DNA from 4 places in the Rahnella sp. JUb53 genome. Region 4 is predicted to be linked to each of the others. Evidence: predicted binding sites of a transcription regulator. Region 4 holds the regulator's gene; each other region holds the start of a gene.
The links. The regulator PurR, encoded in region 4, represses purine synthesis genes. The targets are predictions, from matches to a motif close to CANGCAAACGTTTGCNTG.
Positions count from the first base shown of each region.

Region 1: rbsD (D-ribose pyranase) is a predicted target of PurR. The motif match lies at 5,996-6,013, and genes of this name have one in related genera.
Region 2: gltS (sodium/glutamate symporter) is a predicted target of PurR. The motif match lies at 4,368-4,385, and genes of this name have one in related genera.
Region 3: EC840_RS11030 (amino acid aminotransferase) is a predicted target of PurR. The motif match lies at 4,253-4,270, and genes of this name have one in related genera.

Region 1 is NZ_SLYT01000008.1:254,684-262,580, forward strand. Features, by position in the region: gene mioC (FMN-binding protein MioC) at 1-119, opposite strand, end outside; gene asnC (transcriptional regulator AsnC) at 208-669, opposite strand; gene viaA (ATPase RavA stimulator ViaA) at 690-2,159, opposite strand; gene ravA (ATPase RavA) at 2,162-3,670, opposite strand; gene kup (low affinity potassium transporter Kup) at 3,943-5,811, shown strand; gene rbsD (D-ribose pyranase) at 6,026-6,445, shown strand; gene rbsA (ribose ABC transporter ATP-binding protein RbsA) at 6,453-7,897, shown strand, end outside.
Region 2 is NZ_SLYT01000014.1:95,230-103,126, reverse strand. Features, by position in the region: gene dtd (D-aminoacyl-tRNA deacylase) at 1-37, shown strand, start outside; gene fabY (fatty acid biosynthesis protein FabY) at 71-1,003, shown strand; gene EC840_RS23445 (AsmA family protein) at 1,073-2,767, opposite strand; gene EC840_RS23440 (uracil-xanthine permease family protein) at 2,922-4,313, opposite strand; gene gltS (sodium/glutamate symporter) at 4,554-5,765, shown strand; gene EC840_RS23430 (PTS sugar transporter subunit IIC) at 5,821-7,140, opposite strand; gene recG (ATP-dependent DNA helicase RecG) at 7,371-7,897, opposite strand, start outside.
Region 3 is NZ_SLYT01000004.1:99,866-107,762, forward strand. Features, by position in the region: gene pncB (nicotinate phosphoribosyltransferase) at 1-994, shown strand, start outside; gene asnS (asparagine--tRNA ligase) at 1,279-2,679, shown strand; gene ompC (porin OmpC) at 2,980-4,092, shown strand; gene EC840_RS11030 (amino acid aminotransferase) at 4,334-5,524, shown strand; gene EC840_RS11035 (MBL fold metallo-hydrolase) at 5,600-6,247, opposite strand; gene EC840_RS11040 (YcbK family protein) at 6,297-6,848, opposite strand; gene ldtD (L,D-transpeptidase) at 7,028-7,897, opposite strand, start outside.
Region 4 is NZ_SLYT01000001.1:326,783-334,679, forward strand. Features, by position in the region: gene punC (purine nucleoside transporter PunC) at 43-1,236, opposite strand; gene punR (DNA-binding transcriptional activator PunR) at 1,373-2,278, shown strand; gene purR (HTH-type transcriptional repressor PurR) at 2,329-3,354, opposite strand; gene EC840_RS01620 (C40 family peptidase) at 3,954-4,859, opposite strand; gene EC840_RS01625 (Grx4 family monothiol glutaredoxin) at 5,323-5,664, shown strand; gene rnt (ribonuclease T) at 5,761-6,477, opposite strand; gene gloA (lactoylglutathione lyase) at 6,569-6,976, opposite strand; gene EC840_RS01640 (alkene reductase) at 7,139-7,897, opposite strand, start outside.

The sequences.
Region 1 (7,897 bases), on a different contig from region 4:
TCGGGGCCATGGAACATCTGAGTGGAAAAACCGGCTTCTTCCAGTTTCTCAGCCACGTGTTCTGCTACATATTCGGCACTGCCAAGCGTACTGCCACTGATCAGGGTAATGTCAGACATGGTGCTCTCACCCGGGAAAAGGAGACTATTGTACGCTGTGAATGAGCTGGGATCTACCTGTGGATAATAGGGGTATAGAAATCAGTGCTCAGGGCTGGATGGTACGTGTGATGGGGTTCTGCAGGGAGATAAGCGTCTCGGTTGACTGGATCTCATCAATTGTCTGGATCTTGTTGATAAGTACATGCTGGAGGGAATCAATCGAGCGGCACATGATCTTAATGAAAATGCTGTAATGCCCGGTGGTGTAATAGGCTTCGACCACTTCTTCTATACTCTCTAACTTTTTCAGTGCTGACGGATAATCCTTGGCGCTTTTTAAAATGATGCCAATAAAGCAGCATACGTCATAACCCAGTTGCTTGGGATTAACGGTAATATGCGCGCCGGTAATGATGCCTGCCTGCTTCATTTTCTCTACGCGGACGTGGATAGTTCCCGGGCTGACCGTGAACACTTTTGCCAGTTCCGCATAAGGGGTACGGGCGTTCTCCATCAATGCATTCAGGATCCCGCGATCCAGCTCATCGAGCTGATAGATTTCAGTCATGGTTATCTTTCTCTGTAGGCTTAATTTCGCTGCCAGCGACGTTGTACGCGGCTTTTAACGCCCGTATCAAAGCGCCAGATGTGATCGAAGATCCGCAGGATTCCGGGCTTGCCATAATGTGACATCGCCAGAGCATGAAAGCGATGTTGCTTCTCTTTTTGCAGCGTCCTGACTTTTCTTTGCACCTCATCAGGCAGGCGCTGGGCGATAAAATCGGAAATGACCACGGCATCGGCATCATGCCATTGTGGTGACGCCAGTTTATCCAGCGTGGCATTCAGACAGGCTGCCAGATCGGTACCGCCGCGAAAATGCTGTCCCAGAAAGCGCAGCGCCTGATCCAGACCGCCGTTGGACGTCAGTTCATAATGGATCACTTCACTGGCGAACAACATGATGTAACAGCGGCGGTTATCCGCCAGTGCAATTTTCAGTAGTGCCAGACAGAATGCTTTGGCGCACTGTTCGTTAAAACCGCCCATAGAACCCGAGGTATCGACGCACACCACAAAAGGCCCGCGCGGTTGTGGTTCCTGTTGCTGATAAACCACCGGGCGTTTAACCACTTTCTCACGCCAGACATCACCTTGCAGCCGATAGGTCATCAGCCGCTTTTCCAGCAGGCGGCGGTAAAATTCGTACTCCAGTTCGGGCAGCCCCAGCGTTACCAGCTCCGTCGGCATCAGGCGCAAAATATCATCGCTCTGATGGATACCGTTGACTTCTTCCGGTACCGTCGCGGGTTCACGCACCATCAGCCGGTGCGTTTCCATTTTGGCATCTTCATGCGGGCTGGTTTTGACGGTCTGACTGCGCCCCAGCTGTTCGGCCAGATGCATCAGTTCAGGTTGTTGCTGGAGAAATGCCCCGAAACGAGCCAGCGACTGGATATCGCCACGCATGCGCTTTCCTTTACTCATATCCCATAAACGACCGGCCGCCGTATCGTTCTCTGCTAATAAAGGAGAGAGCTCGCTGCTGAGCTCCAGACGTTGCAGCAGTTCTTCCTGCAGCTGCTCCTGTTCCTGTTCCAGTAACTGCTGATGAACGGTCACCGTCTGGAAGGTCAGATTCAGGCGCCAGCGCTGGAGGAACAGGGTCTGGAAGCTGTTGCCGGTTTTGGCGGTGCGGGAGGCTTCATGATTCTCCTGCAACGTTCGGGCTTCTGTCGTGAAAGGGGAGCTTAGCCGTTCAAGCTCTTCAAGAAGCGCAGGCAGTTCCGACTGAAAAGTAACGGCATCAGTCTGCTGGCAATGCTGATAAAGATAGAATTCTTTCGCCAGATCTTCCGGAACAGGGGTTTCGTGGATCCTCTGGCGAAGGCGCATCTTCCATTCGGGAAGATCTTTGGTCAGCGCCCGTTTGAGACGTGGGAATTTCTTGAAGAAAACCGCCATTGCCGGTGCCGCCAGCAGGCCGATGATCGATTCCTCAATCAGTTCAGCCTCGCTGATGGCCAGCAGAAGATCCAAAGACTCCAGACTGAACATGATCAGTGTCCGCTGAACGTCTGTTGCTGATGACGCAGCTGTTCAGATACCTGCAACAGGCTGGCCTCTATTTTTGCCATCCATTCTGCCGGCACAAACAGACAGTTTTGCTGCTGGCCGAATTCATGCCTTTGCTGAGCCAGTTTTGCGGTGAGATCGCTGAGCGTATTTTTCATCTCATCGGGAACGGCAATGTGCTCATGTCCTGGCAGGGTCAGCGGTGTGCTCTGACGACTCACATCCAGCACCAGCAATTGCTGTTTATCGTCGATTTCCAGATCAACGGTCTGAGCAAAGCCAATGCCATTGATTTTGGCTTTCAGTACGCCCCCTTTATTGAGCCAATCCTCCAGAACGATACGTTCAAACAGCAAATGCGTGACTTTAATGTCATGCAGATGCAAAGGCGTTTGCAGTAATAATGTCAGGCTGGTGGTGGTCATCGTGTCAGGCAGAGAGTATTGCGGCTTGCGGCTGAATATTCCGGCTTTTTTGCTCAGCTTGATGGACTGCCGTGAGCTTTGTTGCTGCTGATGCTGCATCCATTGCTGATTAAGCTGCTGGATTTTCATCAGCAGTGTTTGCTGCTGGAAAGCCTGCTCAGTGATCAGCTGTTCGATCTGCGTTTGCAGCAGGTTATAGGTGTTCAGGTCGTGCCATAAACAGTCTTTGAGCAGGATCAGATCGACTGGCGTGATCGCATTCCGTCCGCTGAAGAAGGCGCAGGCCTGCAACAGACGCAGGGCTTTTTTCCAGCGACGGTCGGAGACATAAGGCGCTGTATCCAGGGCATCAAGACGCTGACGCAACTGGAAAATCAGTTCAAAGCAGCTGTCTGAAAGCGTAACTTTGTCGATTTCCGGCTGCCATTGTTGGTATTCTTCATCGCTGATACTCAGGGACTCTGCCACCGGATTGGTGCTTTCATTATTGCGGCTGGTGAGCAGCGAGCGGAAATTTTGCTTATCCTGCACTTTATCCAGCCACAGACGGATCAGCATACGGTCATACAGCGCTTCCAGACCGCCGTCGGCTTCAGGTAATTCGTTAGACGCACTGACCAGCAGGCGCATCGGAATAGGGGCTTCGCGCTCGCCATTACGGAAACGACGTTCGTTGATGGCCGTCAGGAGCGTATTAAGGATGGCAGGGCCTGCTTTCCAGATTTCATCAAGGAAGACAATTTCAGCTTCCGGCAGATAACCTTCGGTCAGACGCAAATAACGGCCTTCATCTTTCAGGGCCTGAATCGACAGCGGACCAAAGACTTCTTCCGGCGTGGAAAAGCGCGTCATAAGATATTCAAACGCGCGGGCGTGACGGAAGGCAAATTTCAGACGGCGGGCAATCAGACTTTTTGCAATACCCGGCGGGCCGAGCAGGAAAACGCTTTCACCGCACAGTGCGGCCAGCAGGCAAAGTCGTATGGCATCCTGCCGCTCGTACAGGCCATGTTCTAGTGCGTTAGCAAGACGGGCGATCCGTTCTGCCAGAAGGGGAGATTGCGCCATACTGTCTCTTCCGGTTTCCATTTAGTTGTTGAATAGTGTACTGGGTTCTTATGAGAAGCTACGATTATTTTTATCGTTATAGCTTGTTGATTACTAAAAATTTTCTATTATCAAAATTGTGACCCCGTTCATCTGAACCCTGGTTTAGCTGCACATTTAAGGGTAGGCAATCAGATTTATTCGTGCATACTGTGCGCCTTTTAGTGGGCATCATAAGACTGAGCGCACGCATCGCTTACAGATGTTCGAGCAAAAAAGAAAAGAAACGAAATATGAGCACTGAACATAAACGGTCACTCCCAGCAGTAACCCTGGCCGCCATTGGTGTGGTCTATGGCGACATTGGTACCAGTCCTCTCTATACCTTAAGAGAGTGTTTTTCCGGTCATTATGGTTTCAACGTTGAACCCAGCGTCGTTTTTGGTTTTCTTTCTCTGATTTTCTGGATGTTAATCCTCATTGTTTCGCTCAAATACCTCACGTATGTGATGCGGGCGGACAACGCAGGCGAGGGCGGTATTCTGACGCTGATGTCTCTGGCGGGCAGAAACACTTCGGCACGCACCACCGCCGTTCTGGTCATTCTCGGCCTGATCGGGGGAAGCTTCTTCTATGGTGAAGTGGTGATCACTCCGGCTATTTCTGTTCTTTCCGCGATGGAAGGTCTGGAAATCGCAGCACCTTCACTTGATCCCTATATTGTGCCTCTTTCTATTACTGTCCTGACGCTGCTTTTCATTATTCAGAAACACGGCACCGGCATCGTGGGCAAACTGTTTGCACCGGTGATGTTGCTGTGGTTCCTGACGCTGGCTGTTCTCGGCGTCAACAGCATCATGCAGAATCCTGAAGTACTTCGCGCCATGAACCCGATGTGGGCGGTTAACTTCTTTATCGAGCATAAGTCGTTTTCCTTCCTGGCGCTCGGTGCGGTCGTTCTGTCGATTACCGGCGTGGAAGCGCTGTATGCGGATATGGGTCACTTCGGGAAATTCCCGATCCGTCTGGCCTGGTTCACCGTCGTGCTGCCTTCTCTGGTGCTGAACTACTTCGGTCAGGGCGCATTGCTGCTTAAAGATCCGGAGTCGATTAAAAACCCGTTCTTCCTGCTGGCACCTGACTGGGCTTTAATCCCGTTACTGGTGCTGGCGACGCTGGCGACTATTATCGCGTCTCAGGCTGTTATCTCCGGAGTGTTCTCCCTGACCCGTCAGGCTGTGCGTCTGGGTTATCTGCCGCCAATGCGCATTATTCACACCTCAGAAATGGAAGCGGGTCAGATTTATATCCCGGCCATTAACTGGCTGCTGTATTTTGCGGTGGTTATCGTTATCGCCAGTTTCGAGCATTCGAGCAACCTGGCGGCGGCATACGGTATTGCTGTGACCGGTACGATGGTGCTGACCAGTATTCTTTCCTGTACGGTGGCGCTTAAAAACTGGCACTGGAAACCGTTCCTGGTGGGAATTTTGCTGATCGGTCTACTGTTTATGGATATTCCGCTGTTCGCGGCGAATGCCACGAAACTGTTCTCCGGCGGCTGGTTGCCGCTGACGCTGGGTCTGTGCATGTTTATCGTCATGACTACCTGGAAAAGCGAGCGTTTCCGCCTTATGCGCCGCATGAACGAGCACGGTAACTCTCTTGAAGCGATGATTGCGTCTCTGGAGAAATCCCCGCCGGTTCGCGTTCCGGGAACCGCGGTGTATATGTCCCGCGCCATCAACGTCATTCCGTTTGCCTTGCTGCATAACCTCAAGCACAACAAAGTGTTGCATGAGCGTGTGGTGCTGCTGACGTTACGCACCGAAGATGCGCCTTATGTGCATAATGTCCGGCGCGTCACCATCGAACAGCTTTCTCCGACGTTCTGGCGTGTGGTCGCGAGTTACGGATTTAAAGAGACGCCGAATGTGGAAGAGGTTTTCCACCGCTGTGGTCTGGAAGGGCTGCCATGCCGGATGATGGAAACCTCATTCTTTATGTCGCACGAATCGCTGATCCTGACCAAACGCCCGTGGTATCTCTACTTCCGTGGCAAGCTCTTTATGGCACTCAGCCGTAACGCCTTACGCGCACCGGATCAGTTTGAAATTCCGCCTAACAGGGTGATCGAACTCGGTACGCAGGTAGAAATTTAACGCTAATTTCTGCCGTCACAGGGCACCTTCGGGTGCCCTGTTTTATTTTCGCTTTCTCCTTTCTGAAACGACTAACTCAAATTTCCCTGCGGTTTCTGAATCATTCAGCGAAACGTTTCGACGCTAATCACAATTCCATCACTTGTCCGTTGCCATGCGTGGTGAAGTTAATAAACTCATCCGTGAGCGAAACGTTTCGCTGTAGGAGTTCACAATGAAGAAGTCACCGCTGTTAAATGCCGAAATCTCACATGTTATTGCCCGGTTAGGTCACACCGATCAGCTGGTTATTGGCGATGCCGGACTTCCGGTGCCAGCAGCTTGCCAACGCATCGATCTGGCTCTGACCCAGGGAGTTCCCACCTTTTTACAAGTCTTAGAGGTAGTGACACATGAGATGCAGGTTGAGCGGGCTATCCTCGCCGAGGAAATCCTCACTAAAAATCCTCAACTCCATGAAGCGTTGCTCGCCCAATTGACACAACTCGAACAACACCAGGGAAACACCATTGCTTTGGATTACGTCAGTCATGAGGCATTCAAAGCGCAAAGCGAAAAAAGTCGGGCTGTGATCCGCAGCGGGGAATGTTCGCCTTACGCGAACGTTATTCTGTGTGCCGGCGTAACCTTCTGAGGCCTTTATGCAACCTTTGCTGCAACTGACAGGCATTGATAAAGCCTTTCCCGGCGTTAAAGCACTTTCCGGCGCGGCGCTCAGCGTCTATCCGGGACGTGTGATGGCGCTGGTGGGAGAAAACGGCGCGGGCAAGTCCACCATGATGAAAGTGCTGACCGGCATCTACCAGAAAGATGCCGGCTCAGTACATTTTCTGGGCAAGGAAGCGGCGTTTAATGGCCCGAAAGCTTCTCAGGAAGCCGGAATTGGCATCATCCATCAGGAACTGAATCTGATCCCACAGCTGACTATCGCTGAAAACATCTTCCTGGGCCGTGAGTTTGTAAACGGTTTTGGCCGCATCAACTGGAAAAAGATGTATGCCGAAGCCGATAAACTGCTGGCGCGCCTGAACCTGCGCTACAAAAGTGATCGTCTGGTTGGCGAATTATCAATTGGCGATCAGCAAATGGTCGAAATTGCCAAGGTGCTGAGCTTTGAGTCGAAAGTCATCATCATGGATGAACCGACGGACGCCCTGACCGATACCGAAACCGCCTCTTTGTTTAGCGTGATCCGCGAGCTGAAAGCTGCAGGCTGTGGCGTGGTGTACATCTCCCACCGTATGAAAGAAATCTTTGAAATCTGCGATGACGTGACGGTATTCCGTGACGGGCAGTTTATCGCTGAGCGTCCGGTCAGTTCTCTGGAAGAAGACACGCTGATTGAAATGATGGTTGGCCGCCGTCTCGAAGAACAATATCCGCGTATAAATCATCAGCGCGGTGCGCTGCGTCTGCAGGTGCGTGATGTCAGCGGTCCGGGCGTAGATAACGTTAGCTTTGATCTGCACAGCGGCGAAATTCTGGGGATTTCCGGTTTGATGGGCGCAGGCCGTACTGAACTGATGAAAATTCTCTACGGTGCATTGCCGCGTAAAAGTGGCTATGTGTCGCTTGACGGACGCGAAGTGGTCACGCATTCACCGCAGGACGGACTGGCAAACGGCATCGTTTACATCTCTGAAGATCGTAAGCGCGATGGCCTGGTGCTTGGTATGTCAGTGAAAGAAAATATGTCACTGACTGCGCTGCGCTATTTCAGCCATGGTGGCGGACGTCTCAGGCATGCGGAAGAACAGCAGGCTGTCGGCGACTTTATCCGTCTCTTCAATATTAAAACGCCGTCGATGATGCAGACAATCGGCCTGCTTTCCGGTGGTAATCAGCAAAAAGTGGCAATTGCCCGCGGATTGATGACGCGGCCAAAAGTCCTGATCCTCGACGAACCGACGCGTGGCGTTGACGTCGGTGCCAAAAAAGAGATTTACCAGCTTATAAACCAGTTCAAGCGCGAAGGGCTGAGCATCATCCTGGTTTCCTCAGAAATGCCGGAAGTGATCGGCATGAGTGACCGTGTTTTGGTGATGCATGAAGGTCATTTAAGCGGTGAATTCCCGATAGAACAGGC
Region 2 (7,897 bases), on a different contig from region 4:
GAACGACGGGCCGGTGACCTTCTGGCTACAAGTCTGATCGATAAGGCATAACGCCGGAGAGAACGCATCTATGTATCACCTTAGAGTACCGACGACCGAAAAAGAGCTGGCCGCCTATTACCGATTCCGCTGGGAAATGCTGCGCAAACCACTGCGTCAGCCTGAAGGTTCCGAACGTGATGCCTACGATTCCATTGCGCATCATCAGATGGTCGTGGATGAAAGCGGCGAGCCGGTTGCTGTTGGCCGTTTATACATTAATGCCGATAACGAAGCCTCAATCCGCTTCCTGGCCGTTGACCCGAATGTACAGGACAAAGGGTTAGGAACACTGGTGGCGATGACCCTGGAGTCTGTGGCGCGTCAGGAAGGGGTAAAGCGCGTAGTCTGTAGCGCCCGCGAAGACGCAGTGGATTTTTTTGCCAAACTGGGCTTTGTGAATCAGGGGGAAATTACCACCCCGCAAACTACACCGGTTCGTCACTTCCTGATGATTAAACCGATCGAAACGCTGGATGATATTCTTCATCGCCCCGACTGGTGCGGACAACTGCAACAAGCCTGGTACGACCATATCCCGCTGAGTGAGAAAATGGGTGTGCGGATCAGTCAGTATACCGGACAGCGTTTTGTCACCACGATGCCGGAAACCGGCAATCAGAATCCGCACCATACGTTATTTGCGGGAAGTCTGTTCTCGCTGGCAACGCTGACTGGCTGGGGTTTGATCTGGCTGCTGCTGCGTGAACGGCATCTGGGCGGCACCATTGTGCTGGCGGATGCCCATATCCGCTACAGTTCACCGGTGACCGGCAGGCCGCGTGCGGTGGCGGATTTAGGCTCTGTCAGCGGCGACCTTGATCGTCTGGCTCGCGGGCGTAAGGCGCGCGTGCAACTCGAAGTGAATTTATACGGCGATGAGGTAGACGGCGCGGTGTTTGAAGGTACCTATCTGGTGCTTCCTGCTGCACCCGGCGCACCGCTCGAACCCGAAATTAACTGATTTGCTTTAGCCCAAACAAAAGGCACCGCGACTGCGGTGCCTTTTTGCGTTATAGGCAGACAAACTGATTTATGGCGCAACGGCGGCTGGCGCTCCGGAAACTAATCCGTTCACCATTCTCTGGTCAATGGTCTGGCTGCCGTTTATCTGCAATGTGCCGTTCAGCGTCGGTTTGTAATCGACATTTGCCGGCATTTGCCCGTGCAGATTGAGCTGCATATTGACGTTACCTTCCAGCGGCACATGTGGCCACCCCCAGTTTTCCAGCTGATTTGCCGGTACGGAGCGACCGGTCATCTTCAATGAGAAATGACGTTGCGGCTGCTGGTCAACGGTCGCACTGGCTTCCAGCAAACCTTCTTTAGTAAAGGCGCTCAGTTCGGAAATATTCACCTGACTGTCGTTTGCATTCAGGGTTATGGAAGGACGACGCACGTCATTACGATTAAATGTGGCTTCGCTGGCATTCAGATTTAGCGTACCGCTCCAGATCCCCCACTGATGATTACGCGCCAGCAACAGATTATTGCCCAGCCCATCAAGCGCGGTCAGCTGGAACGGGAACTGCGGGTTGATATCAATGATCAGGTTTCGGTTGGCAATAAACCGGCTGACAAAGACTTCAGAAAGCGAATCCGGCAACGCCTGATTCCAGAGCTGTTTCCAGTTTTCCGGCAACGTATATTCCAGGCCAGCAACGGAAACTTCATCAAGTTGCAGTCGTTTGTTGGCGCGCAACCAGTTCCCTGTGGTACGGAGCAAACTGCGCTCCCAGCGCGCCGTCGCCTGTTTAATAGCAATGCCTTGCGGCGAAAGGTCGAGACTGATAATGGGATCCTGGATATGCAGATTGCCATCAATCATATCGGTTGCATTCAGGGTGATTTCCCCGTCATCGCTTTGCCAGTCGCCTTTTTCCAGAGTCAGATCCTGTACAGACAAATCAACGTCGCTGAATGCCCAGTCAGTTCCCTGCAAGCGGGCATCGATCAGGTCAAGACGCTGGATAGTCACTTTAGGCAATGTCTGGTAATCATCAAAAAAAGCAGCAAGTGATTTAGAGGTTTGCAGGCGTACATTGCTCAGGCGCAGGTTTTCAATGTTCCAGCTACCGTCAGCGGCCTGTGTGGCTTTACCTGTCAGCTGACCGCGTGCCAGATCGCCGCCAAAATTACTCAGCGTCAGATTCTTATTATTGATATTGCCCTGAATCAGCACATTTTCGGCCGGAAGACCGTTGACCGTCAGATTCGCGGCACTCAGCTGGAAATCGGCTTTGTCTCCCAGTAGCTGAGCCGGTTTTGGCTGCCACGGCGAAATGCCGGCATTAATCTGCTGTCCCTGAATATCTAATCCGGCGGTATTCCCGGTCAGCGCCATTTTGCTGAGCTGCAGGGTATTGGCCTGCAACGGTAAATTCATTGAGGAAGGGCTGACACTGAGGCGACCGTTAGCCAGAACGACGCGATCGAAAAAGCGTGGCTCGGTTATCTGTCGCAAGCTTAAATCCAGATCGACTTCGCCAGCGTTCAGGATTTCCGGCTGATTCTTTTGCCCGAAGACGACATTGTTTAACGTCACACGACCCGGAGACGACCAGTTGTGGTCGATTTTCTCTACGGAGACGCGGTACTCGCTGTTATCGCTGATCCAGCGGCTGACCCAGCCAGCCGCCCAGCGGGTTTGTAATAGGACGTACACCAGCACGATCGCCAGCACCAGAAGTAAGGCGAACGTCAGCAAAATTTTACCGATAAATCTCATCGTCTGGAGCCCTGTAGCGGGAAAGCGGAAAAAAGATTCTTTGTTTATGCCGCAAACAGCGACTTTTCTCAACAGGTTAGCAGAATGGAGACAATAAAAAGCGGCAGGGGTTCCAGACCCGCTGCCGCTGTTGCACGCGGATTACATCCCGTGATTACTTTTCGTGAGGGAAGACCAGATTCAGAACAATCGCAGTAATACCACCAGCAGCAATTCCCGAAGACAGAAGCGTTTTCAGCCAGTCGGGCGCGAATTGCAGGATCAGCGGTTGCTGGGAAACACCCATACCGACGGCCAGTGAAAGCGCCATGATCATAATTGCGCGGCGGTTAAGGCGCTCGCGGGAAACAATACGCACGCCGGAAGCCGCGATCGTACCGAACATAACGATGGTTGCGCCGCCCAGAACCGGTTCAGGAATATGTTGCACAAAACCCGCTACGGCAGGGAACAGCCCAAGGATGATCAGCATCAGAGCGACAACAAAACCGACATAGCGGCTGGCAACACCGGTCAGCTGAATCACGCCGTTGTTCTGCCCGAAGCAGGAGTTCGGAAAGGTGTTAAACACCGCAGACAGCATTGAGTTCAGGCCGTTTGCCAGAACGCCGCCTTTGATGCGCTTCATATAAAGCGGGCCGCTGACCGGCTGCTCCGAAACGTCTGAGGTCGCGGTAATATCACCGATAGTTTCCAGCGACGTGACCATGAAAATCAGCATCAGCGGGATCAACAGATTCCAGTCGAAGCCCAGACCGTAGTACAGCGGCGTCGGTAAGGTTATCCAGTTTGTTTGTGCAGCTGGCGCGACGGAGGGCAACATCCCCATCATCCAGGCTGCCAGATAACCCACGGCCATCGCGATCACCAGAGATGCCACGCGCAGATAAGGATTGCGCTGACGGTTCAGCAGAACAATCACCACCAGCACCACGGCAGCCAGCAACAGATTTTTCGGCGCGCCGAAAGTGTGATCACTCATGGCCGAGTAACCGCCGCCAATAGACGTCAGTCCGACCTGAATCAGTGAAAGCCCGATAATCATCACCACGATGCCGGAAACCAGCGGCGTGATAATGCGGCGCGCGAGATGCAGGAAACGGGAAAGAATGATTTCAGTACAGGAAGCCAGCATCAGGGTGCCAAACAGCGCTGCCATCATGGTCGGGACATCGGCACCGCCATTTTTCAGCGCCATTCCGCCCATGATAAGCGGTGCCACAAAGTTAAAACTGGTGCCCTGAATGGAGAGTAAACCTGAACCGACAGGCCCCCAGGTTTTAATCTGCAAAATGGAAGCGAGGCCAGAGGCGAACAGCGACATGCTGATGATGTGCTGCGTGTCCTGCGCGGGTAAACCCAGCGCCTGACAAATCAGCAATGCCGGTGTGATCACCGCAACAAACATCGCCAGCAAATGCTGACAGGCGGCAAATAACGTCTGAGGAAGTGGCGGACGATCTTCAAGGCGGTAAATCAGTTCACTTTTTTGCTGGCGTGAGAGGTCAGATTGCTGTGTTTCTTGTTCTGCGGTTTGCGAACTCATGTTGTGGCATTCCAATAAGCGGCAAAGCGGGCATTTTTATTGAAATCACCGATAAAAGCAATCGTTTGCTATCGGCAATTTTGGGTGGAATGTTTGGGTTAAGGGGAGATTTACGATCTGTTTTTCTTGCTTATCGCAGCTTTAATGACTTCTAATTCAGCCTCTGGGGAAATGATACTTAAATGAGATGTTTATAACTCAATAATATTTTTGGATATTTTTTTAAAATGGAGTTTTTCAATGATTCAACTCGACACCTACGGCACGCTCGTTGCCGCCACGTTGGTACTCCTTTTAGGACGAAAATGCGTCCAGTCGGTCAAATTTCTAAAGAAATACACTATTCCTGAGCCCGTTGCCGGCGGGTTGCTGGTCGCTTTGCTGTTGCTGATCGCCAATCAGATGTTCGGATTGGAAATCGGCTTTGATATGTCCCTGAAAGAGCCCCTGATGCTGGCGTTCTTTGCGACAATTGGTTTGAATGCCAATCTTTCCAGCTTGCGTGCAGGCGGCAAATCTTTATTTCTTCTGGTCTTTGTCGTTATCGGCCTGTTGCTGATGCAAAACGCCATCGGTATCGGGATGGCGAAAATGTTGGGGCTTGATCCGCTGATGGGCTTGCTGGCCGGTTCGATTACACTTTCTGGCGGTCACGGAACAGGTGCGGCGTGGAGCAAGCTGTTTATCGAACGTTATGGCTTTGAAAACGCGACGGAAGTTGCTATGGCCTGTGCGACCTTCGGCCTGGTGTTAGGTGGAATCATCGGCGGGCCGGTGGCGCGTTATCTGGTCAGCCATTCTTCAACACCAAACGGCACACCGGAAGATGCCGCCGATCCCAGCGCATTTGAAAAACCGACCATCGGGCGGATGATCACCCCGCTGGTGATGGTGGAAACGATCGCGCTGATCGCGATATGTCTGATGGCTGGAACTTACTTTGACAGCCTGCTTCAGGGGTCTGCCTTCGAAATTCCGACATTTGTCTGTGTTCTGTTCGTGGGCGTGATCCTGAGCAACGTCATGGCGTGGCTCGGTTTTTATCGTGTTTTTGACCGGGCCGTTTCAGTACTGGGTAATGTCAGCCTGTCGTTGTTCCTTGCGATGGCACTGATGAGCCTGAAGCTGTGGGAAATGGCGTCACTGGCTTTGCCGATGATGGCAATCCTCATCGTACAGACCATCGCGATGGCGCTTTACGCGATTTTCGTAACGTATCGCGTAATGGGCAAAAACTATGATGCCGCGGTACTGGCTGCCGGACATTGCGGCTTCGGACTGGGTGCAACGCCGACGGCGATTGCGAATATGCAGGCGATCACCAACCAGTTTGGTCCTTCGCATCTGGCCTTCCTGGTTGTGCCGATGGTTGGGGCATTCTTCATTGATATTGCCAATGCGATCGTCATTAAACTGTATCTGATGCTGCCAATATTCCCGGCTTTCAGTTAAAAAAACAGGCACAGAAGTTTCGCTTCTGTGCCTGCCTTTCCTTCTGATTTATCGCTTACTGTGCTGCTTTTTCCGTAAACACCTCTTCCGCTTCAGCGGCTTTCTCCTGCGCCATTAGCTGTTTTTCATAAACCTTGAAAAACGGATAGTAAATCACCATCGAAAGCGCCATCAGCATGACGACCAGAATCGACACTTTGAAATCCCAGCCCATTGCCCAGGCTGCGCCAATTGGCGCCGGAGATGTCCAGGGAACCAGTGAAATCATATGCGGCAGAAGATCGGTTTTAACCGCAGTGTAGGCAATGACGGCGTTCACCATCGGTGCCAGAAGGAAGGGGATGAAAAATACCGGGTTCATAACAATTGGCGTGCCGAAGATCACCGGCTCATTAATGTTAAAGCAGCTGGGAATCAGACTGAGTTTGCCCATTGTGCGCAGATGCGCCGACTTGCTGCGACAAAACAGCAACACCAGCCCGATGGTTGCGCCGGAGCCACCGATAACGATCAGGAAATTCCAGAAAGCCTCGGTCATGATGTGCGTCATCGGTAAACCTGCGGCGAGATCTGTCTGATTCAGGCCAAGGTTGGTTAACCAGAAAGCCTGCAACATGCCGGAAACGATGGCTGAACCGTGAATGCCGGCAAACCACAACAGGTGGCAAATCAGCACGGCGAGAAGTACCGCGGGCAGTGAGTCAGCGGCGGAAATCAGCGGTTCGAACAGCGCCATAATCGCCTGTGGCAACAGCATGTCAAACCCTGACTGCACCAGCAAACTCAAAGGGAAAAGCGTCACCACCACCGCAATAATCGGGATCAGCAAATCGAATGAATGCTTAATGTTTGAAGGAACCTGTTCAGGTAAGCGTATGCCGATATTGTATTTTTTCAGCAGCCGCGTCAGCTCAGTCACATAAATCGCCACCAGAATGGCGGTAAATATGCCCACGCCACCCAGCGCGACGGTCGACATTTTCTCATCAACCTGCGGCGCAGCGACCAGCAGAAAAGACATCAGCGCCAGCATCGCCGTCATAAACGGGTCAAGTTTGTAACTTCTTGCCAGATTGTAGGCAATCGATGCCGCGATGTAGATCGACATAATCCCCATCGTCATATTGAACGGCGTCAAAATTTGTACTTCATATTTAGCCGAAAGCGCCAGCCAGCTCCTGGCGAAACCCCACGAAGATTCAGGTGAGAATGGCGGGTGGACAAAAACCAGTAAAAAAGAGCCGACAATCATAAACGGCATTGCTGAAATGAAACCGTCACGTACCGCCATGACGTGGCGTTGCGAGGAAAGCCGGGCAGCAAAAGGGCTGATCTTTTGTTCTATAAAGTTAAAGAGGGATTGGCTGATACTCATGATGATTTGACCTTATGTTGAGGACATCAGACAGGGTTGCCTTAATTATCATCAGTGTAGTGATGGGGTATGAAACCGGTTACCGACTTTGCCTCACTCTGTGAAGGTCATCAAATAACCAACGAAGAAAGCAGTTCAGCTGCGGTGACATTAAAATTTGCATGAATGTGAAGGCGCAAAAACATCATTTTTAATAATGCTTCGACGATAAGAGAGTGTGGAGAAGGGGATCAGGCGTTGGTGTATCTGACTCTTTCCGGCAGCCAGCGTTCTATCAATGCTTTGGCGTGATCCGGGAACTGCTGTTGCAGATAGCGCGCTATACGCTGCACGTCGGGGATCATTGCCTGGTCGCGTAACAGGTCCGCGACTTTAAACTCTGCACTGCCAGTCTGGCGCGTACCCAGTAATTCGCCCGGTCCGCGGATCTCTAAATCCTGCTGGGCAATGACAAAACCATCGTTACTGTCACGCAGTACCTGCAAACGCTTCTGCGCAGTTTTGCTCAGCGGCGTTTTATAGAGCAGAACACAGTGGGAAGCCACGGCACCGCGCCCGACGCGGCCGCGCAGCTGGTGTAATTGCGCCAGTCCTAAACGCTCCGGGTTTTCGATAATCATCAGGCTGGCATTTGGTACGTCAACGCCGACTTCAATAACGGTCGTCGCCACCAGAAGTTGCACTTCGCCTTGTTTAAACGCCTGCATGACGGCCTGTTTTTCCTGCGCTTTCATGCGACCATGCACCAGCCCGATGT
Region 3 (7,897 bases), on a different contig from region 4:
CACTTATCTCTCCGGCCTGCCCTTCTTTAAACACGACTATCTGAACTGGCTGAAGGCGTTCCGCTACAATCCAGAACACGTCACCGTTTCCGATCGCAACGGGCATTTGCACGTGCGTATTGAAGGGCCGTGGCGTGAAGTGATCATGTGGGAAGTGCCGCTGCTGGCGGTGATCAGCGAAGTGGTGCATCGTCACCGTTCGCCGCAAGTCACCGCGCAAATGGCCGTAGATCAGTTGCGTAAAAATCTTGCCAGTTTTAAAGAACAGGCCGCAGATATCGACCTCTCTGCCTTCCGTCTGATGGATTTCGGCACACGCCGTCGTTTCTCGGGCGAAGTTCAGGAAGCCATTGTCAGTACGCTGAAAAATGAATTCCCTTATCTGGTCGGCACCAGCAATTACGATGTAGCACATAAATTGCAGCTGACACCGGTTGGGACTCAGGCTCATGAATGGTTCCAGGCGCATCAGCAAATCAGTCCGGTTCTGGCAAACAGCCAGCGTGCTGCGTTACAGGCCTGGCTGGATGAATATCCGGACCAGCTCGGCATTGCACTGACTGACTGCATTACGATGGATGCTTTCCTGCGTGATTTCGGCAGCAATTTCGCCAATGCCTATCAGGGGCTGCGTCATGATTCCGGCGATCCATTTGAATGGGGTGAAAAAGCCATTGCGCATTATCAGGCACTGGGGATCGATCCGATGACCAAAACGCTGGTATTTTCCGATAACCTGGATCTGGATAAAGCGCTGCATCTTTATCGCCATTTCCATCAGCGTATCAATCTGGTGTTTGGGATTGGTACGCGTCTGACTTGTAATATTCCCGGCGTTAAGCCTCTGAATATTGTAATTAAATTGGTTCAGTGCGACGGTAAACCGGTCGCCAAGTTGTCTGACAGTCCGGGCAAAACCATTTGTCAGGACAAAGCCTTCGTGAAAGCGCTTCGGAAAGCCTTTGATTTACCGCTGGTTAAAAAAGCATCCTGAGTGTCAGTAAAGCGCCGGAAGTCACTCCGGCGCTTTATCGGAATTTTCTTTCCCAACTTTCTTTCCTTACTTTCTTTCCTTTATATAGATGCAATTTCATTCCGCTCGGCTTTTATTCGTTGTATCAATATTTCGTGTTATTCCTGTCAATTGTCCCTTAATTCTTCTTCACCAACGGTGATTTCTGCTTGTGTCCTGAGAAAGGCTAAGTAACATAGCAAAATCCCTTTTTACAGGGTGTCCAATATTTCTTAGCCAACATATATAAAGAAAGAGAGAAATCTATGAGCGTTGTGCCTGTAGTCGACGTACTGCAAGGCCGTGCTGCGGTTGACAGTGAAGTCACCGTACGCGGTTGGGTACGTACCCGGAGAGATTCTAAAGCTGGTATCTCATTCGTCGCCGTTTATGACGGCTCCTGCTTTAATCCTTTACAGGCCGTCATCAATAATTCTCTGCCCAATTATCAGGAAGACGTCCTGCGTCTGACGACGGGTTGTTCAGTAGAAGTGACCGGTACTGTTGTCGCATCTCCTGGCGAAGGCCAGAGTTTCGAACTGCAGGCAACCGCTGTTAAAGTTGTTGGCTGGGTGGATGACCCTGATACCTACCCGATGGCGGCAAAACGCCACAGTATCGAATACCTGCGTGAGGTGGCTCACCTTCGCCCGCGCACCAACCTGATTGGCGCCGTTGCACGTGTGCGCAACACCCTGTCTCAGGCGATTCACCGTTTCTATCATGAAAACGGCTACTTCTGGGTGTCCACTCCGCTGATCACTGCTTCCGATACCGAAGGTGCGGGTGAAATGTTCCGCGTTTCTACGTTGGATCTGCAAAACCTGCCGCGTACCGACAAAGGCGAAATCGACTTCAGCGAAGACTTTTTCGGTAAAGAAGCGTTCCTTACCGTTTCCGGTCAGCTTAACGGTGAAACCTATGCATGTGCGCTGTCCAAGGTTTATACCTTCGGCCCGACCTTCCGCGCAGAAAACTCAAATACCAGCCGTCACCTTGCTGAGTTCTGGATGGTTGAACCGGAAGTGGCTTTTGCTACGCTGGATGACATCGCGTCACTGGCTGAAAACATGCTTAAATATGTTTTCAAAGCCGTTTTAGACGAACGTGCAGACGATATGGCCTTTTTTGCCGATCGCGTAGACAAAGATGCTGTTGCGCGCCTTGAGCGATTTGTAACATCCGATTTCGCGCAAGTGGATTACACCGATGCTGTAGAAATCCTAATGAATTGTGGCCAGAAATTTGAAAACCCGGTTTCCTGGGGTGTTGATCTTTCTTCTGAACACGAACGTTACCTGGCTGAGCAGCATTTCAAAGCGCCTGTTGTGGTCAAAAACTACCCTAAAGATATCAAAGCCTTCTACATGCGTATGAACGATGATGGCAAAACTGTTGCCGCAATGGACGTTCTTGCGCCAGGTATTGGTGAGATTATCGGGGGTTCTCAGCGTGAAGAACGTCTGGATGTATTGGACGCGCGAATGGCTGAAATGGGTCTGAATAAAGAAGATTATTGGTGGTATCGCGATCTTCGCCGTTACGGCACTGTCCCGCATTCCGGCTTCGGGTTAGGTTTTGAACGTTTAGTTGCTTATGTGACCGGTGTTCAAAACGTTCGTGACGTGATCCCGTTCCCACGTACACCACGTAGTGCAACCTTCTAATTAATTAAACTATTTCTAATTAACAAAATAGTTACAAAACTAAGGCCAGCAATGCTGGCCTTAGTCATTTTGAAAGATAGATCCCTGTCACAAAGTTCCGTAAAATACACATTTTGTAATACATTTTTTCTGACTGAAACATATTTAGTAATTTAGTAGCATTTTCGCTATGGATTAAGCTTACATCGGATGGAATAGTGCGTTCAGACACAGGAGACACCAAACTTTCACGAATAGTTCCGTAAAGAATTGTTTAAGGCAGTGGCAGGTGTCCAAATAAAACCAATGAGGGTAATAATAATGATGAAGCGCAATATTCTTGCAGTGGTAATCCCTGCTCTGTTAGTTGCTGGTGCAGCTAACGCAGCTGAGATCTATAACAAAGACGGCAACAAACTGGATCTGTACGGTAAAGTTGACGCGCGTCACACCTTCTCTGACAACGCTGGCGACGATGGCGACCAGACCTATGTCCGTTTCGGCTTCAAAGGCGAAACTCAAATTACTGACCAACTGACCGGTTACGGCCAGTGGGAATACAACGTTCAGGCTAACCACGCAGAAAGCGCTGGCGACGAAGGCAACAAAACTCGTCTGGGCTTCGCTGGTCTGAAATTTGGCGATGCAGGTTCTTTCGACTACGGTCGTAACTACGGCGTAATCTACGACGTAATGTCCTACACCGACCAATTGCCAATCTTTGGCGATGACACCATGTACCAGAACAACGACAACTTCATGGTTGGTCGTGGTAATGGCATGGCAACTTACCGTAACAGCAACTTCTTCGGTCTGGTTGATGGCCTGAGCTTCGCTGTACAGTACCAGGGTAAAAACGACGAAGGTCGTGACGATCGTGGCGCAGTTGATTCCAATGGCGACGGCTGGGGTACTTCTGCCGCTTATGCTATCGGCGACTCCGGTGTTAGCCTGACAGGTGCTTACTTCTCTTCTAACCGTACCTCTCTGCAGAAGCGTGACGGTGCTGGTGATAAAGCTGACGCATACGCATTCGGCGCGAAATATGACGCTAACAACCTGTACCTGGCGACCTTCTACGGTGAATCACGTAACACCACTGATTACGGCAACCCGGGCTCTATTGCTAACAAAACTCAGAACTTCGAAGTTGTTGCTCAGTACCAGTTCGATTTCGGTCTGCGCCCATCTATCGCCTACCTGCAGTCTAAAGGTAAGGACCTGAACGGCTTCACCAAAAACGATTCAACCTACGGCGGCGGCGATGCTGACCTGGTTAAATACGTAGAAGTAGGTACTTACTACTACTTCAACAAAAACATGTCTACCTATGTTGACTACAAAATCAACCTGCTGGACGACAACAGCTACACCAAAGCATCTGGCCGTAGCACAGACGACGTCGTTGGTGTTGGTCTGCAATACCAGTTCTAATATCGCTTAACGATGCGCTTTCGGGCGCATCAAAGTGGATATCAAGGCAGAGCTTCGGCTCTGCCTTTTGCATTTAAACAATTCAAAAAACGAACTTTGCTACCCTCTTCCATAAAAAATTTTAATCTCACACGCCTTCTCACAACTCTGCTTTCTTTTTGCCGCAAACGGTTGGCAAACGACAGCGCTGGCGGTACCCTGATGCCCTCTTTCGTCATATCAGGCTATGGAATTTTCCGACATGTTTGAAAAAATCACTGCAGCACCTGCTGACCCTATTCTGGGTCTTACCGATCTTTTCCGCGCTGATGACCGCTCGAATAAAATCAATCTTGGGATTGGTGTTTATAAAGATGAAACGGGTAAAACGCCGGTTTTGGCCAGCGTGAAGAAAGCCGAACAGTTTCTGTTGGAAAATGAAACAACGAAAACCTATCTCAGCATCGACGGATTACCTGATTTTGCACATTGCACGCAGGAACTGCTGTTCGGTAAAGGCAGCACTGTGATTGCAGACAAGCGTGCGCGCACGGCACAAACGCCTGGCGGTACCGGTGCCCTGCGCATTGCAGCAGATTTTATTGCGACACAAACCAGCGCCAAACGCGTGTGGGTCAGTAATCCAAGCTGGCCGAACCATAAAGGCGTATTTTCCGCTTCAGGCCTGGAAGTTGCAGATTACAACTATTACGACGCAGCCAATCACAGTCTTGATTTCGACGGCATGCTGAAAAGCCTGAGCGAAGCGAAAGCCGGTGACGTAGTGTTGTTCCACGGTTGCTGCCACAACCCGACGGGTATCGACCCGACTGAAGAACAATGGGCGAAGCTGGCTGAATTGTCTGTGGCAAACGGCTGGTTACCGCTGTTCGATTTTGCTTATCAGGGTTTTGCTAAGGGTCTGCAAGAAGATGCCGCGGGTCTGCGCCTGTTTGTCGCCAGCCATAAAGAGTTACTGGTCGCCAGTTCTTACTCGAAAAACTTCGGCCTGTATAATGAACGTGTCGGCGCCTGTACGTTAGTCGCCACTGACGCTGAAACCGCCGATCGCGCGTTCAGTCAGATGAAATCGGTTATCCGTGCAAACTACTCTAACCCGCCAGCACACGGCGCAGCGGTTGTAGCTACCATTCTGGGTAACGAAGCCTTGCGCACGCTGTGGGAGCAGGAACTGAGCGATATGCGTCAGCGTATCCACCGTATGCGTCAGTTGTTTGTCAGCACCTTGCAGGAAAAAGGGGCGCAGCAGGATTTCAGCTTTATTATCAATCAGAACGGGATGTTCTCTTTCAGCGGCCTGACCAAAGATCAGGTATTGCGTTTACGTGATGAATTTGGTGTATACGCGGTGAATTCAGGACGTATCAACGTTGCGGGTATCACACTCGACAATATGGCACCACTGTGTGAAGCCATCGTCGCCGTACTGTAATCGTTAAGCACTGCTTCTCGATTAAAAAAGCCCGTCAGGACACTGACGGGCTTTTTGTATTCAGGCAATCAATAATTACCAGACCGGCATTTCATCCTGCAGGAAAGGATTGTTTTTACGCTCGTAACCAAAGTCAGACATCGGGCCATGACCTGGAATAAAGACCATGTCATCACCCAGAGGCAACAGCTTGGTTTTAATCGAGTGGATCAGCGCCTGATGATCACCGCGCGGGAAATCACTTCGCCCTACGCCGCCTTTGAAAATCACGTCACCGGAAACGGCAATACGCGCTTCATCATTGATGAAAACAATATGCCCCGGCGTATGACCCGGGCAATGTAATACGGATAAGATTTCTTCGCCCACGCTCACAGTGTCACCTTCTTCGAGCCAGGTATCAGGCGTCAGCGGGTCACAATGGTCAAGGCCAAACATCTGGCTCTGCGTCGGCAAAGCATCAAGCAGGAACTGATCTTCCTTCTGCGGTCCGATAACAGGCACCTGATAATGTGCAGCCAGTTCAGCGGCGGCACCTACGTGATCGAGATGACCGTGCGTGAGCAAAATTTGAGTAACCAGAACGCCTTTGGCAGACACTTCCTGAATAATACGTGCGGCTTCACCGCCGGGATCGACAATGGCGGCCTGATTAGTCTTTGTACACCAAATCAGAGAGCAGTTCTGGCTGAAGGCCGTGACGGTAATAAGATGGATTTTCATAGGGCTCCACAAAATGGCCTGCACATCGGCAGGCCATTAATTACACACATCACCAGGTCCGTGCGGGGCCGGTATCGATGTGCACAAAGTTACTTCGTGGATAATATCCTACACCACCCATCCGCATTTTTAACGCTGCTTTGCGGATATTGCTCAATTCGATTCCCTGAATATGGAAATCCATCGCCTGTCCGAGCGTGTGGTAACTGTGTTTTGCTACGCCGCTTCCTGGTTCACGCATGCTGTTATTAGTCGCCAGAGAGCGATAGCCGGAAATAAGCTGAACAGGTTTATTGGTGCCGCCGAGCATAACTTGCAGACGATAAAGATGATCGAATAAGGCGGGATCGATAGCTTTAACCTTTTCCGCCCGATAGTCTCTGAACAGATGATTCAATCGAGCCAACTCATCCTTGTTGTAACGCTTTCCATCAAAAAACTCTGTTTTGAGGGTTTCGCCGGTATTTAAGTTATTAACGACTAAAATACGCGGACGAGGAGTGGAAAGAGTAGCGAATGCACGACCCGGAAGGAATGCAATCCCCATAGCGGCACTGCCCAGTGCCAGCCATTTACGGCGATGTTTGTCGATTTCATTCATGAACAGTTTACTATCCGATAAGAGAGTCAAAAAGAAGTGCGATTTTTGCACCGTTTCGAACCTTAACCGCCAAATATCAGCGAGTCAAGCGACCCTGAAACGCAAAACGAGCGTGCCAGTGGCTCACGCTCGTTGTATGGCCAAATACTCTGACCCTTATCAGATTAGTTTTACTGCATTTATTGAAGCAAAATTTCTGCCTGAGGCAAAATTTGTGCTCCGGATCTCACTGTGGAATCATAATTGTAAATATCTGTGCGGAACTGCGGTTTACCATCATCTGCAACCCACGCCGTCAGATAAAACAGTTTTACCGGTATGTGATGTCGTATTGCCACGTAAGTGGTGTTACCGCCCTGCAAAGCAGATGAGATACGGGTGTCATTCCAGCCGGCATCCTGTAACAACATATTCGCCAGTTCAGACGCTTTATTGACCCTCACGCACCCTGAACTCAGCGCACGAATGTCTTTACTGAACAGGTTATGATTTGGCGTGTCATGCAGATAAATTGCATCAGAACTCGGCATATTAAATTTATACCGGCCAAGCGAGTTGCTGACTCCAGGAGCCTGACGGATACGGTAAGGGAAGTGATTAGGGGACACCATTGCCCAGTCGATCATGGAAGGATCGATGACTTCCGCGTCATTGCTCCAGCCTGACAATACCTGATAACCATGCTGCTGGAAGTAGCCCGGATTGTTCATGGCTTTCGGCACAATATCTTCACGCACTAATGTGGTCGGCACATTCCACGGTGGATTCACTACCACATTATTGAGCGCACTACTCATTAACGGAGTCTTACGGCTCGGACGTCCGACAATGACGCGTGAAGACAGAACTTCATTGCCATTGAGATAATAGGTGAGCTGATAGTTTGGAATGTTCACCATAATTCCGGTATTCACATTCCCTGGCAGAATTCGCAAACGCTGAATATTCAGCGCCAGTAAAGTGGCTCTCAGCTGTGGTGAAGCATTCAGCCACTGGCGCGTACGCCCGCCGATAATCCCATCCGCCTCAAGTCCCTGCCATTTCTGAAA
Region 4 (7,897 bases):
TGTAACTTATGGTCATTATAACGATTAACTTTCAAAGCTTGCTCAGGCTTCCTGCTCCGACTTTTGCTCAGTATATTGCGGATTTTTGTGTCGCACAGACATCCACCGGCCCAAAACTACCAACAATAGTGTAGACAGCATGGTGGTGACTGTCGCTATTAATGGTTGCGCAATAAATGCGGAAACCAGCAAACTGGCGAGGAAACACAATCCCAATTGCAGGGTATTTTGCAACGCAGCCGCTTTCCCTGTATTAGCAGGAAATGGCATTAATGCATTTGCCACAACAATTGGATAGATTGCGCCATTCACCAGAGCCATGAAACAGAACGGGATCAACAAGCTCACCAACCCGGCATCAGTGAACATGGCGACACAGAACAGACCCGCAACACTCAGGCCATACCCTGTCAGCAGCCAGGGTAAAATTTTATTCCCATCTAACTTGCTGATGAGCAACCTGCAGCCGAAGCCTCCAAGCAGGAAAGCGATGGTCTGCGGAACATAGCTCAGGCCAATCACGCCCGGCGAATAGCCCATATCGCTCAGAATAAACGGCGACCCCGTCAGCCAGGCAAAGAAACCGGCGGAGCAGGCGGCGTAAATCATGACATTACCGCTGTAAACGCGCGATTTCAGCAACGTGCCAAAGCCCGCTTTGTCGGCAGATTTGTGTTCTGCCGGCTTATTTTCCCGCAGCGTGAAGGTGGCGATAAGCAACAAGGCGGCCACTGCAGTCAGCAGGGCAAATATCGCTTCCCAGTCAAAATGGTTGAGCACCCAGGCGCCAAGCAAAGGCGCCAGCGCCGGCGAAAGTGCCACTAAAGGCATAATGCTGGCGAAGGTTTTTTTAGCGACATCCGCTGAAAAACGGTCCACCACGATTGCCTGCCAGGTCACTGCGGCTGCACAGACGCCCATGGCCTGTAAGAAACGCAGCGCCAGAAGGGCGCGCACGTTCTCGACCCAAATCACGCCCAGACAGCCGACGGCAAACAGCATCAGACCGAGCAGTAAAACCGGTTTGCGGCCAATGCGGTCTGACAGCGGTCCCCACAGCAATTGTCCGATGGCGAATCCGCCGAGAAAAATACTCAGGCTGGCGCTGATCATTCCCGGACTGGTCATCAGGCTGGTTTGCATTGCGCTGAACGCAGGGAGGTACATATCTGTGGCTAAAAAGCCGAGCATGCTCAGGCCAGCCAGATAGAGCATAAATCCAAAGGAGGGTTTCATTATTATCTCGTTAATTTATTTATTGCAGATGATTTGATGCAGGGATCTGTTCGGAGGCAGATTTTAACGCTTTGATAACAGCGTTGTGAAACGTTAATATTTGCACTCTGCTATCAAAAATATTGAAGGCTAAAATATGTGGTCAGAATACGCTCTGGAAGTCGTTGATGCGGTGGCAAGAACCGGAAGCTTCAGTGCGGCGGCACAGGATCTACATCGGGTGCCTTCTGCCATCAGCTACACCGTTCGTCAGCTCGAACAATGGCTGGCGGTGCCCTTGTTTGAACGTCGACACCGTGACGTCGTTTTAACGCCAGCGGGCAAAGTTTTCGTGGATGAAGCGCGGGTTCTGATAAAAAAAATGATAGCTACACGACGCCAGTGTCAGCAGGTTGCCAACGGCTGGCGGGGCGAGTTACGTATTGCTGTCGACAGAATTGTTAAACCGGCAAGAACCCGGCGACTGGTGCTGGATTTCTATCGTCATTTTCCTGATACGGAACTGATTATTCATTCCGAAGTGTTTAATGGTGTGTGGGACGCACTGGTTGACGGACGTGCTGATGTGGCAATCGGTGCGACGCGGGCGATACCGGTTGGTGGTCGTTTCAGTTTTCGCGACATGGGGTTTATGGACTGGCACTGCGTGGTCAGCCCGCAGCATCCGCTGGCGCAGTTACCGGGTGCGCTCAGTGATGACCAGCTCAGGCCTTATCCCGCATTGTGTCTTGAAGATACCTCGCGGACGTTGCCCAAGCGTGATACCTGGACGCTTGATAACCAGCGGCGTCTGGTTGTGCCGGACTGGACCTGCGCGCTTGAATGTCTGAGTGAAGGTTTATGCGTAGGAATGATGCCGGTACATCGCGTGAGCCACCACATTGAACAGCAGACATTGCAGGTTCTGGCGCTGGAGAATACCTTCCCTGACAGCCCATGTTGCCTGACGTGGGACCAGAGCAATCCGTCACCTTCACTGGCGTGGTTGCTGGAATATATGGGTGATACAGAAACGATGAACCGTGAATGGCTGCGGGACTGAGAAATTAAACGCCTGCAAAAGCAGGCGTTATGTAAGATTAAAGGCAAGCATTAACGGCGATAGTCGCGGTACGGGCCATCGGCCACCGAACGACGTTCAACCAGTTTCGGATGCACCTCGATGGTCTGTGATTCTTCACGTTTGCTGACGATGCGGTCGAGCAACATAGTAAAGGCCATCTCACCCAACCGTTCTTTCGGCTGATGCACGGTCGTCAGTGCCGGAGAGAAGTACCGCGCATTACGCACGTTATCGTAACCAATCACCGAAATATCCTGCGGGACGCGCAATCCGAGCTCATCAGCGGCGCAAATTGCGCCCATTGCCATGACATCGCCCCCGCAGAAGACGGCGGTGGGGCGTTGTTTCTGCATCAGAATCTTATGCATCGCCTGATAACCTGACTCCGGCTCGAAATCGCCCTGAACCACCCATTCTTCGCGAAGCGGGATATTGGCTTCCGTCAGCGCTTTGACAAAACCCTGGAAACGACCGCCGCCGGTGTTACGCGCCAGCTGTCCCGGGATCACGCCAATATCACGATGCCCGCGTTCGATCAGATAGCGTCCGGCCATATAACCGCCTTCGAAAGCATTATCGATAATGCTGTCGGTGAAGTTTTTACGCGCTTCGCCCCAGTCCATCACCACCATCGGAATCGAACGATACTCTTCAAGCATATTGAGTAATTCGTCAGGGTATTCCGCGCACATGACCAGCAGACCATCGACGCGTTTTTGCGCCAGCATCTGCAGATAGGCCTGTTGTTTTTCCAGATTGTTGTGCGAGTTACACAAGATCAGCGTATAGCCTTTGGAGAAGCAGCTGTTCTCGACGGCTTCAATCACCTCGGCAAAATAGGGCGCTTCACTGGAGGTTGCCAGCAGACCAATCGTCTTGGTGTTATTCACTTTAAGACTACGGGCTACGGCGCTCGGAGAATAATGTAGCTCTTTAATGGCAAGCAGCACCGCTTCCCTGGTTTCTTCGGCGACGAAACGTGTTTTATTGATGACGTGCGACACGGTTGTAGTGGAAACGCCAGCGCGCTTTGCGACATCTTTAATCGTTGCCATGTAAAGAATGACTCCTGAACTTCCGTGCTTCAGCACGTTAGCATTATGTTAATCGTTTGCTTGCGTTGATTACACTGCGGACATCTAAAAGGGCAGTGTAATCATTGGGTGGATTCTTCAGAATGAGGCGTGAAATGCTCTCGGGTGAAATCGACCGGCACACAGGCGTGTTAACCGACAATTTTCTCTTATAATGCATGAAAGTGGAAGTAAAATTGTCATGTTCACATTTTCATTCAGCAGAGGATTTTAAAAGTGAATTATGCGAAAATGCGTTGGCACACATTTAGTGTGGCTAAAAGAAACGCCACAACTTGATCCGAAAGGGGGTTTGATGGACAGCAACCTGAAATTATCGTTGATCACCACGGTATGCGCTTTGCTCATGATTATCGCTTTCAGCTTCACGGCAGTGATGAACTAATCTGGCAGTGAGACAGTAGTGAGACGCAACAAAAAAGGGCGATACCTTTCACAGGAATCGCCCTTTTCAATTTTACGCAGTGACCGTTACCGCCGATACTCTTCCCTGCAGAAACTCTTCGTTAAGTGCTATTCAATGGCTGATTAGCGAAACCTCAGACTTAACGAATTGTTTATTATCGGATTGTTTTTGGGGTCATCACCCGACGTGCGCCAACATAGTGGTCTTGCCAGTAATCGTCGCCCAGTGAGGTGATTTTGATGTCTTCACCGGTTCTTGGCGACTGGATGAATTTGCCGTTGCCAACATAAACACCCACATGATCCGCTGCGCCGCGGTTGTTGATTCTGAAGAACACCAGATCACCGCTTTCAAGTTCGCCACGTTTCACCGGCGCTGCATCGCGCAGGTGGTACATCTCGTTTGCCGTGCGCGGCATTTTAATGCGGATCAAATCTTTGTAAGCGTAATAGACCAGACCGCTGCAATCAAAACCGGTATTCGGAGAAGTTCCTCCCCAGCGATAAGGTTTGCCGACCTGGTGCATCAGCTTAGTCATCGCCGTTTGTTGTGCATGCTGATAGCGTTTTTTATGTGTCGCACTCAGCGTAATAGGTTTGGTGTCTTCTTCGCGTAACTTCTTGCCTTTGCGGTGTCGGCCATACGCTTCTTTCTTGCTGATTTTTTCACTGCTGTTTTTGGCAAGCGCTCGTGATTTAGTGGCTTTATCTGTCTTTTTCTCGGCCCGCGTTGTCCTGAGTGTTTTTTCTTTTTTGCTTTCGGCCCGGGTCGTTTTTACGCTTTTCTCAGAAGTTGTCTTGCGTTTGACCAGTTCGGTGCTGCTGACCTTCTTCGATTTTGATGCTTTTTCCTGAGTCTTTTTCTCTGTCACCGGTGCGACTTTTGTTTTTTTACTGGTTTTCGCCGCCACTGTCTTTCGCTTTCGCCGTTCTTCCGGCGTCACGGAATTAACATGACTCTTCCGCTGATCGGCAGAGACGCGGGTCTGTGGCGATGCATGAGCCATATTAAGAAACAGCTGGGTAAAGAGCAGCACAAAAAGCGTGAACAGTAAGCGCATAGCTTCGTTACCATGAGTGGTTGGGTTAAACATCAGGGATGTCAGAGTATTGCTTAAAAGAACCCGACAAAAAAGCACGAATTGACTCGATTCTAGATCATATTGTGAGAAAAAGTTAATAGCTTTTTTTATGTCGAAATAAGCGCCATTTTAAGTAAAAAAAATGACCATTTTTCATCAGCTTAATATTTGAGATAAAGAATACGATTTTGCAAATCTGACATTATCGTCGTACGGCAAAAATGTTATTCTCGATGAATCTTTAAATATGTGATGTTCAGCGCAGCCGCCAAAAATTGTTTAATAAAATGCCAGTATTGAGAAAGACCCCACAAAAAATGGCGTTTTTATCTGATGGCTGGCGTCGTTACAATAGAAAGTATTATGTTTGCGCACCGTTTTTGGGTGCCGCGCGTGAAGAGTAATGACCGTGACAGCCTGTACCGGCTTGAGGAAGCAAGAAATGACCACTCCAACTATTGAAAAAATTCAGAAGCAAGTTTCTGAAAACCCGATCCTGCTTTACATGAAAGGTTCTCCTAAACTGCCAAGCTGCGGTTTTTCCGCTCAGGCTGTTCAGGCGCTTTCAGCCTGCGGCGAACGTTTTGCTTACGTTGATATTTTGCAGAACCCGGATATCCGCGCAGAAATGCCAAAGTTTGCTAACTGGCCAACTTTCCCGCAGCTGTGGGTTGATGGTGAACTGGTCGGCGGTTGTGACATCGTGGTTGAGATGTTTCAGCGCGGCGAACTGCAGCAGCTGATTAAAGAAACTGCTGAAAAATATAAATCTTCTGAAGAGTAATTCTAAGAAGGCCGCCGTCCTTTGAGGAGGGTGAAAACAAAAAGAGCGACATTGCGTCGCTCTTTTTTTATCTCTGGATCCAGCCAGCCGTACGGATTACTGCTGATTTTCCTGCTGCGCGGTTTCGTCTTCCGCTTCTTCTGCGGTCAGGGGCAACGGCCAGCCGCCAAGACGCTTCCAGCGGTTCACCAGCTCACAGAACAGCTCAGCAGTGCGTTCTGTGTCATACAGTGCAGAGTGAGCCTGACTGCTGTCAAACACCATTCCCGCGCTGATACAGGCTTTTGCCAGCACCGTTTGCCCGAGCACCAGTCCGCTTAACGCCGCAGTATCAAATGTGGCGAAAGGGTGGAACGGATTACGTTTCAACCCGGCGCGCTCGGCTGCCGCCATCAGAAAACTGTGATCGAAATTCGCGTTATGCGCCACGATGATTGCGCGGTTACAGTTTTGCTCTTTCATCCCTTTGCGGATGACTTTAAAAATCTCGTGGAGGGCTTCATATTCACTGACTGCGCCGCGCAACGGGTTGGTCGGATCGATACCGTTAAACGCCAGCGCTTCCGGCACCAGTACCGAACCTTCAAAAGGTTCTACGTGGAAATGCACGGTCTCATCGCTTTGCAGCCAGCCGTCCTCATCCATCTTCAATGTGATTGCTGCAATTTCCAGCAGCGCATCGGTTTGGGCATTAAATCCGGCAGTCTCAACATCAATGACTACCGGATAAAAACCACGAAAACGGCCTCTCAGGGCGTTAATGTCACTATTCTCGGCCATTAGTTTCTTATCTTCATCGAATTCAGCGCGCATTATGACAAATTTTGCCGTCCGTTGCAGGGCTGCGGCAAAAATTGGGCAATAAAAAAGGGCGCATTTGCGCCCCTTTCAGCATTCAGGGGGATCAGTTGCCCAGACCCTGGCCCGCATGTTTGGATTCGATAAGCTCGATTTTGTAACCGTCCGGATCTTCAACGAAGGCGATAATGGTGGAGCCGCCTTTAACCGGACCGGCTTCACGGGTCACTTTGCCACCCGCATTGCGGATGTCATCACAGGTTTGTGCCACGTTATCGACACCCAGAGCGATGTGCCCGTAAGCGGTGCCGATGTCGTAGCTGTCAACGCCCCAGTTGTAGGTCAGTTCAATGACTGCGCCTTCGCTTTCATCGGTGTAACCGACGAATGCCAGAGAGTATTTGTATTCAGTGTTTTCGCTGGTGCGCAGCAGGCGCATGCCTAACACATCGGTATAGAAGCTGATTGCGCGTTGCAGATCGCCAACACGAAGCATGGTATGGAGTAAACGCATAGGTTCCTCTTTATTTGCAGGATGAGAATTATCGATTCAAGCCTAACTGATAGAGACCAGTTTGTCTGTAAAACGACGCTCGGTTGCTGAAGGCCTGAACAAAAAAAGCAGCAGAAGGAGGGCCTCTTCTGCTGCAAGGATGGTGTTACTCTTTTTTAATCATTACAGCGTCGGGTAGTCGGTGTAACCCTGAGCACCGCCGCCGTAGAAGGTTTCTGGTTGTGGATCGTTAAGCGGAGCGTGGGATCTCAGGCGTTCAACCAGATCCGGGTTAGCGATATAGCTGCGACCGAAAGCCACAGCGTCGATGTAACCCTTTTCGATAAGTTCTTCGCCTTTTTCAGCGGTATAAGCGCCGGCCCCGACAATCACGCCCTGATAATGAGCACGGATCACCGCGCGGAATTCAGCCGAGTACGGTTTGCCGCCTGCCCAGTCAGGTTCAGAAATATGCAGATAAGCGAGTTTACGTTTGTTCAGCTCATCCAGCAGATAGATAGCTGCCTGCTCCTGATCTTCACCGTTATCCAGCCCGTTAAACGGACCCATTGGTGAAATACGGATACCCACGCGGTCTGCGCCGATAGCGCCGATAGCGGCATCGACCACTTCCAGCGTCAGGCGGGTACGGTTTTCAATGCTGCCGCCGTATTCGTCTTCACGCAGGTTAGATGCCGGAGACATGAACTGGTGCAACAGGTAACCGTGCGCCGCATGCAGCTCAATGTAATCAAAACCAGCCTCGGCAGAACATTCTGCTGCGTGGCGGAAATCGTTGATGATCCCCGGGATTTCGCTCAGTTCCAGTGCGCGCGGTGTCGGGCAATCGACACGAATGGCGTGGCCTTGCTCATCGCGCAGGCTGGTGCGTGTTTCAGGGTTCACAGCAGAAGGCGCAACCGGCGTCTGGTTATCCGGCTG